3 regions of the Pseudomonas sp. URMO17WK12:I7 genome follow, and region 2 is predicted to be linked to each of the others. Evidence: predicted binding sites of a transcription regulator. Region 2 holds the regulator's gene; each other region holds the start of a gene.

Region 1 (3,274 bases), on a different contig from region 2:
TGCTGGTGCACGGCATGACCCATGAGGATATTCGCGAAGTGATCACCGCCTTCGCCGACGCGGCCCGCGACGCCAAGGCCATTGGCATGGATGGCGTGGAGATCCATGGCGCCCACGGCTACCTGATCGACCAGTTCTTCTGGGAGGCCAGCAACCGCCGCAGCGACGAGTATGGTGGTGACCTGGCCGGCCGCTCGCGCTTCGCCATCGAGCTGATCCAGGCCGTGCGCGCTGCGGTGGGGCCGGACTTCCCGATCATCTTTCGCTTCTCGCAGTGGAAGCAGCAGGACTACAGCGCGCGCCTGGTGGAAAGCCCGCAAGCACTGGTCGCGTTCCTTGAGCCGCTGTCGGCGGCAGGTGTGGATATCTTCCATTGCTCGACCCGACGCTTCTGGGAGCCAGAGTTCGAAGGTTCCGAGCTGAACCTGGCCGGATGGACCCGCACACTCACCGGAAAACCGACCATCACGGTCGGCAGCGTGGGGCTCGATGGCGAGTTCCTGCAGTTTATGGTCGCCACCGACAAGGTGGCCAAGCCAGCCAGCCTGGAAGGCTTGCTGCGTCGTTTGGGCGATGAAGAGTTCGACCTGGTGGCGGTTGGCCGCGCGCTGCTGGTGGATGCCGAATGGGCGCAAAAGGTGCGTGAAGGGCGTGAGGCGGATGTGCTGCCGTTCAGCCGCGAGGCGTTGACGACCCTGGCTTGATCGCCAGCGCGGCGCCCGTCGGCCGGGTGCCGGCTGGCGCCGTATGGCAGGCGTTCAACAGATGTGATTCGAATTGCTCGACGATCGCTGGCCAGCCTTGACGGCTGGCGTGCTGGCGGGCGTTGAGGCGGACCCGGCGCAGGGTCTCGTCTTCTTCCAGCAGCCAGCAGGCGGCATCGACGAACGCGCACTGGTCGCCAGGCATGGCCAGCGCGCCACTGTGGCCATGGCGGATATGCTGGGCTGCGGCGGCTTCGTCGTAGGCGACTACGGCCAGGCCAGAGGCCATGGCTTCGAGTACTACGTTGCCGAAAGTTTCGGTCAGGCTCGGAAACAGGAACAGGTCACCGCTGGCGTAATGCTCGGCCAGCGCTTCGCCGCGCTGAGCGCCGCAGAACAGCGCATCCGGCATTTGCTGCTCAAGGGCTGCCCGCTGCGGGCCATCGCCTACCACTACCAGCCGCAGACGCCGCTGTGGATAAGTTTTCTGCAAGGCTTGCAGGCAGGGTTGCAACAGCCCCAGGTTCTTTTCTGCGGCCAGGCGCCCGACGTGCAGTACGGCGATGTCGTCGGCGCCGAGCCCCCAGCTTTCCCGTAACGGCTGGCTGCGGCGGGCTGGGGTGAACAGGTTGGCGTCGACACCCCGGGCCATCAAGGCCAGGCGCTCGAACCCGCGCCGTTCCAGCTCCAGCCGCTGGCTGACGCTGGGTACCAGCGTGGCGGCGGTGCGCCGATGGAACCAGCGCAGGTAATGGGTGAGCAGGCGCGCCAGCAGGCCGAGGCCGTATTGGCCGGAATATTGCGGGAAGTTGGTGTGAAAGCCACTGACCACGGCAACCCCAAGGCGCCGGGCTGCGCGCAGGGCGCTCAGGCCCAATGGACCTTCGGTTGCGATGTACAGCACGTCCGGGCGCTGCCGGCGCCAGCGACGCAGCAGCTTGTGCATCGACACTTCGCCCCATTGCAGGCCGGGATAGCCGGGCAGCGCCCAGCCACGGCAGAGCAACAGGTCCTGTTCATCATTCGTCGGTGCTTCGTTGGCTTGCCGCGGGCGAACGATTTCCACGTGATGGCCACGCTGTCGCAAACCTTCGCTGAGGCGGCCAAGGGTGTTGGCCACGCCGTTGATTTCGGGTGGGAAGGTTTCGCTGACGAGAGAGATGCGTAGGGCGGGTGTATTCATGACAAAAAGTGTCCGCCTGCTGCGTTGCGCTCACATGACAGCCTTGTGACGCGCAGGTGACGCCTGATTTCCGGCAGTTTCGGCTTTGTGAATATTTCTTTTCAGGGCGCTCAAGCGGCACGAGGCGCAGCCGATGAAGATGCATCCGAATCGGTTGATGCGCTCCGGGAGTGCGGTGATGTTCAACAGCAAGCTCAAGAAAGAAATCCAGCAACTGCGCGAAGAGCTGATGGCCGTCGAGCAGGTCAAGAGCAGCCTCGACAGCGAGATGCTGGTGCTGCAGCTCGACCCTCAGGGGCGTATCGAGCAGGTCAACGGTAATTTCGAGAGCGAAATGCTCTACCGCGCCGAGCAGCTGATTGGCCGCAACATCGAAGACATCGTGCCCGCGCACGTGAAAAAGCTCGATTTCTACCAGCGCATGAAAAACGCCATCAGCCGTGGCGAGCACCTCAACGGCGCCTTCCGCCTGCTGCGGGGCAACGGCCAGGAGGCTTGGCTGCGTTCGATCCTGCAGCCGGTGAAGAACGTTGATGGTCGGATCAGGCATTTCTCCATGCACTCCAGCGACCTGACCCGCACCATCGAAGCATCGCGCGAGCACGAAAGCCTGATCAAGGCGCTGATGCGCTCCACCGCACTGATCGAGTTCAACCTCGACGGCGAGGTACTGACCGCCAACGACCGTTTCCTGCAGTCGGTGGGGTACAGCCTGGAGCAGGTGCGTGGCAAGCATCACCGCATCTTCTGCGACCCGGCAGAAGCCAGCTCTGCCGGTTATCAGGCCTTCTGGGACAGGCTGCGCCGCGGCGAGTACGTGGCCGACCGTTTCAAGCGGGTCGACGCCCATGGCCGCACGGTCTGGCTGGAAGCCTCCTACAACCCCATCTTCGATGCCCATGACGTGCTGTACAAGGTGGTCAAGTTCGCCACCGTGATCACCGATCAGGTCAATCAGGAACAAGCCGTGGCGCAGGCCGCCGACATTGCTTACAACACCTCACTGGAAACCGACAACAGCGCCCGCAAGGCCACTGAGGTGGTGACCCAGACCGTGGACGTGATGCGTGGCCTTGAAGGCTCCATGCAGAACGCTGCTGAGGGTATCCAGGCACTGGACCAGCAGTCCAAGGTGATTGGCGCAATCATCAAGACCATCAGCGACATCGCCGGGCAGACCAACCTGCTGGCGCTCAACGCCGCCATCGAAGCAGCCCGCGCCGGCGAGCAAGGCCGTGGCTTCGCCGTGGTCGCCGACGAAGTGCGGCAGCTGGCCTCGCGTACCAGCAGCGCCACCGAGGAGATTGCCAAGGTGGTGCAGCAGAACGAACAGCTGGCCCAGGCGGCGGTAGATATCATCGACACCAGCAAGCGCCAGGCCGAACAG
Region 2 (3,274 bases):
TGAATTGCCCGTGGCCTACCTCACCGATGGCCCCCGCATTCCTGACGACCTGCACCTGCCGCGCCCGCACCAGCTGGTGACCCGCGCAGTCAACGTGCAGTTGCAGGACGAGCCCAGCGAAGAGGCGATGGCCGACATGTTCGCTGATCTCTACCACAACCCGCGGCGCGCGGGTTGAGGATGAAGCGTATGCAAAGTACCTACATTCCGGGGCTGGCAGTGTCGCCCCGCGTGTGGCTTGGGTCCAGGCAAGACAAGGTAAACAACGAACATGGGTAGCATGCATCCCGTACAGGTGATCGCCGTCACCGGTGGCAAAGGTGGCGTCGGCAAGACTAACGTTTCAGTGAACCTGTCCCTGGCGCTGGCCGAACTCGGCCGCCGGGTGATGCTGCTGGACGCCGACCTTGGCCTGGCCAATGTCGACGTATTGCTGGGCCTCACCCCGAAACGCACCCTGGCCGATGTGATCGAAGGCCGCTGCGAGCTGCGCGATGTGCTGTTGCAGGGGCCTGGCGGTGTGCGCATCGTGCCGGCCGCCTCCGGTACCCAGAGCATGGTGCACCTGGCGCCGGCGCAGCATGCCGGGCTGATCCAGGCCTTCAGCGAGATTGGCGACAACCTCGACGTGCTGGTGATCGACACCGCTGCGGGCATTGGTGACTCGGTAGTCAGCTTCGTTCGCGCGGCCCAGGAAGTGCTGCTGGTGGTGTGCGACGAGCCGACCTCGATCACCGACGCCTACGCGCTGATCAAGCTGCTCAACCGCGACTACGGCATGAACCGTTTCCGCGTGCTGGCCAACATGGCGCAGAGCCCGCAGGAAGGGCGCAACCTGTTCGCCAAGCTGACCAAGGTCACCGACCGCTTCCTCGACGTCGCCCTGCAATACGTCGGCGCCGTGCCGTACGACGAGTGCGTGCGCAAGGCAGTGCAGAAGCAGCGCGCGGTGTACGAGGCTTTCCCTCGCTCCAAGTGCGCCCTGGCCTTCAAGGCCATTGCGCAGAAGGTCGACAGCTGGCCGCTGCCCGCCAACCCGCGCGGGCATCTTGAGTTCTTCGTCGAACGCCTGGTGCAACCCACCAGCGCAGGGCCCGTGCTATGAACGCGAGCGGCTTCAAGATGTACAGCAAGGCGTCCAAAGACGCCCAGTTCGAGCTGGTGGAACGCTATGCGCCGTTGGTCAAGCGCATTGCCTACCACTTGCTGGCACGCCTGCCAGCCAACGTCCAGGTTGAAGACCTGATCCAGGCGGGCATGATCGGCCTGCTGGAAGTGGCCAACAAGTACGACGCCAGCAAGGGCGCCAGCTTCGAAACCTACGCCGGCATCCGCATCCGCGGGGCAATGCTCGACGAGGTCCGCAAGGGCGATTGGGCGCCGCGTTCGGTGCACCGCAATACGCGCATGGTCAGTGACGCGATGCGCGCCGTTGAAGCAAGAACTGGCCGCGACGCTAAAGATCATGAAGTTGCTGCCGAACTCCAGTTGAGTCTCGATGATTACTACGGGATTTTGAACGATACCTTGGGGAGCCGCCTGTTCAGCTTCGACGACCTGTTGCAGGACGGCGAGCACGAAGGGCTGCACGAGGACGGCGCCAGTGGCCAGATCGAGCCGTCGCGCGATCTGGAGGACGAGCGCTTCCAGGCTGCCCTGACCGATGCGATCGCCAACCTGCCAGAGCGTGAGCGGCTGGTGTTGGCGCTGTACTACGACGAAGAGCTGAACCTCAAGGAAATCGGTGAGGTGCTGGGGGTCAGCGAATCGCGTGTCAGCCAGTTGCACAGCCAGTGTGCCGCGCGCCTGCGCAGCCGCCTGGGGGAATGGCGGGCGCGTTGAGCCCGGGGTCGTTGCGGTCGTTATCCACGTTCGTTTTCCATGTTGTACCGAATTGAATGAATGCGCGCGCTCGGGGCCGAGCGCGTTTGAGACTGCTTGGAGGTCTACTTGAACAAAGACATGAAAATCCTCATCGTTGACGACTTTTCGACGATGCGGCGGATCATCAAGAACCTGTTGCGTGACCTGGGCTTCACCAACACCGATGAAGCCGATGACGGCACCACTGCGCTGCCGATGCTCGAAAGTGGCCATTACGACTTCCTGGTGACCGACTGGAACATGCCCGGCATGTCCGGTATCGACCTGCTGCGCAAGGTCCGTGCCCACGATCGCCTGAAAGGCATGCCGGTGCTGATGGTGACCGCCGAAGCCAAGCGCGACCAGATCATCGAAGCGGCCCAGGCCGGGGTCAATGGTTACGTGGTCAAGCCGTTCACCGCCCAGGTGCTCAAAGAAAAGATCGAGAAGATCTTCGAACGCGTCAACGGCTGAGTCACGTCAGGGGGCGCCATGGAATCAACACAAACGTCTTTGGGGGAGTTCGAAACGACCCTGAAGAAACATGCCCAGGAGCTGGTCGAGAGCCTGGAGCGGGGGCGTTTCGGCGAGGCGGTGCAGCTGATCCATCAGCTCAACCAGACCCGCGACCGTGGCCTGTACCAGGAAGTCGGCAAGCTCACCCGTGAGCTGCACAGCGCGATCGTCAGTTTCCAGATCGACCCGCGCATGCCGCAGGCCGAGGAAGTTTCGCAGATCACCGACGCTACCGAGCGCCTCTCGTACGTGGTCAAGCTCACCGAGGGTGCCGCCAACCGCACCATGGACCTGGTGGAGGAGAGCACCCCGGTGCTCAACGACCTGGCGAGCGAGGCACAAGGCCTGAGCGTCGACTGGCAGCGTTTCATGCGCCGCGAAGTCGCCGCACCGGAGTTCCGCGAGCTGGTCAAGCGTGTCGACAGTTTCCTGACGCACAGCGCCGAGGGCAACCGCAAGGTCGCCGGCCACCTCAACGACATTCTGCTGGCTCAGGACTATCAGGACCTGACTGGCCAGGTGATCAAGCGCGTGACTGCGCTGGTGACCGAAGTGGAAAGCAATCTGCTCAAGCTCGTGCTGATGGCCAGTCAGGTCGACCGCTTTGCCGGTATCGAACATGACCACCAGCAGCTGCGCGCTGAAAAAGATCAAGAAAAACATCCGACTCGGGGTGAAGGTCCGCAGATTCATGCCGATAAGCGTGAAGACGTTGTGTCCGGTCAGGACGACGTCGACGATCTGCTGTCCAGCCTGGGTTTTTAAGGAGCACGTTTAATGAGCTTCGGCGCCGATGAAGAAATCCTTCAGGATTTCCTGGTAGAAGCCGGCGAAATTCTTGAGCAACTGTCCGAGCAACTGGTCGAGCTGGAAAGCCGGCCCGACGATGCCGACC
Region 3 (3,274 bases), on a different contig from region 2:
AGCGCGGCGGGCTCGATATTGGCCCCTTCGAACGGTTCGACCCGGTAGAAGTAGGTGTGCTCGGGGAACAGGAAGCCTTTCTCGTCCATGCCGATGGTCACTGCGGCGATTTCCAGCAAGGCGTCGGTGGCGCTGTTGAAGCCGCCGGTCTCGACATCCACCACGACTGGCAGATAGCCACGGAAGCGCTCAGCCATCGGGTGGCGCGAGCCGCTGCCGACCTGGCCGTCCTGGTCGTCTTCGTAGAGGTCTTCGCTCACGCGTTGTCCTCCAGCAGGCGCCAGCGCAGTTTTTCACCGGCACGCAGCGGGATCACGGTCTGCTCGCCAAACGGCAGGCTGTCCGGGGCAGTCCACGCTTCGCGGACCAGGGTGATGGTATCGGTGTTCGCTGGCAGACCGTAGAAAGCCGGGCCGTGCAGGCTGGCGAACCCTTCCAGCTTGTCCAGTGCATTGCGTTGTTCGAACGCCTCGGCGTACATCTCGATCGCCGCATAGGCGGTGTAGCAGCCGGCGCAACCGCAGGCGGCTTCCTTGGCGTGACGGGCGTGCGGAGCCGAGTCGGTGCCGAGGAAGAACTTCGGGTTGCCACTGGTGGCCGCGTCCAGCAGCGCCACCTGGTGGGTGTTGCGCTTGAGGATCGGCAGGCAATAGAAGTGCGGGCGGATACCGCCAACCAGCATGTGGTTGCGGTTGTACAGCAGGTGCTGGGCAGTGATGGTGGCGCCGACGTTGGCTGGGGCCTCGGTCACGAACTGCGCGGCATCACCGGTGGTGATGTGTTCGAACACCACTTTCAGGGTCGGGAAGCGCTCGACCAGGCGGCGCATGTGCTCGTCGATGAAGCGCTTCTCGCGGTCGAACACGTCGATTTCGCTGCGGGTCACTTCACCGTGCACCAGCAGCGGCATGCCGACCTCGGCCAGCGCCTCGATGGCCGGGAAGATGTTGTCGATGCTGGTGACGCCCGAATCGGAGTTGGTGGTGGCGCCGGCGGGGTACAACTTGGCGGCGTACACGATCCCGCTGGCCTTGGCCGCGCGGATGTCCTCGGGGCTGGTGCGGTCGGTGAGGTACAGCACCATCAGCGGTTCAAAGCGGCTGCCGGCCGGGCGGGCGGCAAGGATGCGCTCGCGGTAGGCGCTGGCTTCAACGGCATTGCGCACCGGCGGGACCAGGTTGGGCATGATGATGGCACGGGCGAAAGTACGCGCCACATCGCCAACGGTATGGGGCAAGACGGCACCATCGCGCAGATGGATGTGCCAGTCGTCGGGACGCAGGAGGGTCAGGCGATCGGACATTGGGAATTCCAGGCGGGTCGAACTCAGGCCCCAATGCTACCGGAAAACCCCGGGCCGAGCACGGCTATCAAGTTTTCCGGCGAGCGTCCGATAGCCTGCCTGTAAGCCGTCAGAATTTGTGGAGCCGCCCGTGCGCCAGCGTTACCTAGCCCTGTTGACCCTTGTCGCCAGCCTGCCGGCCGGTGCACTGACCTTCCAGACCCGCATGGAGAATGTCGCCTGGAAAGTCGAGGGTGACCAGTTCGAATGCCGGTTGATACAGCCGATCGACGGTTTCGGCAGTGGTGAGTTCGTGCGCAAGGCCGGTGAACAGCCGGTGTTCCAGCTGCGTTCGGCCAGCAACGTGCTGGGCGCAGGTTCCGCCACCTTGCTGGCGGCCGCTGCCCCTTGGCAGCCGGGCCGCGGTGATGTGAACCTCGGCGCCGTGCGCATGGCCCGCAGCGGCGTGCTGTTCAGCTCGTCACAGAGCCAGGCCAGCCGCCTGATCAATGGACTGCTCGATGGCCGCAGCACAGTGGTGCGCAATTACACTGGCGAAGGTGGGCGGGTGATGGAAGTGCGGGTATTGCCGGTAAGCTTCGCCAAGGCATACAGCGACTATCAGGTGTGTGCAAGCAAGATGCTGGCGATGAATTACGACCAGGTTCGCCAGACCCAGGTCGGCTTCCCGGGCGGTGGCTTCGACCTGGACGCCGATGCCCGCGCGCGGCTGGACGTGATCCTCGATTACCTCAAGGCCGACCCGACAGTGAACCACATCGAACTCAACGGCCATTCCGACAATAGCGGCAATCGACTGACCAATCGCGACACTTCGCGGCGCCGGGCTTTGGCCGTTGCCGATTACTTCAAGGCCCATGGTGTGCCTGAAGATCAGATCCTCGTGCGCTTCCATGGCGAGCGTTATCCATTGGTGAAGAACAACAGCCCGGCCAATCGGGCGCGCAACCGTCGTGTGAACATCGAACTGGATCGCGTGGCGCAGGTGGAGAAGCCGGTGGAGAAGCCGGTACAACAGGCTGCGCCGGGGGCTAAAGCGCTCTGAGTTGCCCAGAGCTTGCGGGTGTATGCCTTATCAGTTTCAGCGCCTGTGAGATCGAGCGCCGCCCGCGCGGCGCATCGCGGATGAATCCGCTCCTACATTTGTTGCAACGTGCCGAACCTGTTATGCCATGGTTGCCAGCCTTGGCGCATGACTTGAGCCGTGTAAACCGGCTGACAACCATGGCCTTACAGGCGTGGCACGTTGCATTAGAGGAGCGGACTCATCCGCGATGCGCCGCGCGGGCGGCGCTCGGTGTCACTGGCGCTGAAAACGTTGGGCATGAACAACCAGACGTCGCGCCACTGACAGTTCCTGTCGCTTTGTCGTCAGAAGCTGTCGCCCCACTGTAAATTTATCCGCAAGGCCGGTAGAATCGGTCCTTTTCCGTACAACCCCGTGGAGTGATGGCATGGCGGACGTAAAAAAGGTCGTACTGGCGTATTCCGGCGGCCTTGATACTTCGGTGATTCTCAAGTGGCTGCAGGACACCTACAACTGCGAGGTGGTGACCTTCACCGCTGACCTGGGTCAGGGCGAAGAAGTCGAGCCGGCTCGCGCCAAAGCTCAGGCGATGGGCGTAAAAGAGATCTACATCGACGACCTGCGCGAAGAGTTCGTGCGTGACTTCGTCTTCCCGATGTTCCGCGCCAACACCGTCTACGAAGGCGAGTACCTGCTGGGTACTTCCATCGCTCGCCCGCTGATCGCCAAGCGTCTGATCGAAATCGCCAACGAAACCGGCGCCGACGCCATTTCCCATGGCGCTACCGGCAAGGGTAACGACCAAGTCCGCTTCGAGCTGGGTGCCTACGCGCTCAAGCCAGGTGTCAAGGTCATTGCCCCATGGCGCGAGTGGGACCTGCTGTCCCGCGAGAAGCTGATGGACTACGCCGAGAAGCACGGTATCCCGATCGAGCGCCACGGCA

What was found. The regulator FliA, encoded in region 2, starts transcription of late flagellar genes. The targets are predictions, from matches to a motif close to CTAAAGTTTNNNNNNNNNNNGCCGNTAA.
Region 1: a site for FliA is predicted at 1,997-2,024, ahead of H040_RS20400 (methyl-accepting chemotaxis protein). Genes of this name have one in related genera too.
Region 3: a site for FliA is predicted at 1,370-1,397, ahead of H040_RS24125 (flagellar protein MotY). Genes of this name have one in related genera too.

Annotation. Positions count from the first base shown of each region.
Region 1 covers NZ_QLTL01000014.1:157,684-160,957, forward strand. The annotation lists gene H040_RS20390 (NADH:flavin oxidoreductase) at 1-704, shown strand, start outside; gene H040_RS20395 (glycosyltransferase family 4 protein) at 673-1,887, opposite strand; gene H040_RS20400 (methyl-accepting chemotaxis protein) at 2,066-3,274, shown strand, end outside.
Region 2 covers NZ_QLTL01000003.1:183,567-186,840, forward strand. The annotation lists gene flhF (flagellar biosynthesis protein FlhF) at 1-178, shown strand, start outside; gene fleN (flagellar synthesis regulator FleN) at 272-1,105, shown strand; gene fliA (RNA polymerase sigma factor FliA) at 1,102-1,842, shown strand; gene H040_RS05010 (chemotaxis response regulator CheY) at 1,963-2,337, shown strand; gene H040_RS05015 (protein phosphatase CheZ) at 2,356-3,144, shown strand; gene H040_RS05020 (chemotaxis protein CheA) at 3,157-3,274, shown strand, end outside.
Region 3 covers NZ_QLTL01000021.1:63,681-66,954, reverse strand. The annotation lists gene rnt (ribonuclease T) at 1-197, opposite strand, end outside; gene pyrC (dihydroorotase) at 257-1,303, opposite strand; gene H040_RS24125 (flagellar protein MotY) at 1,434-2,348, shown strand; gene H040_RS24120 (argininosuccinate synthase) at 2,758-3,274, shown strand, end outside.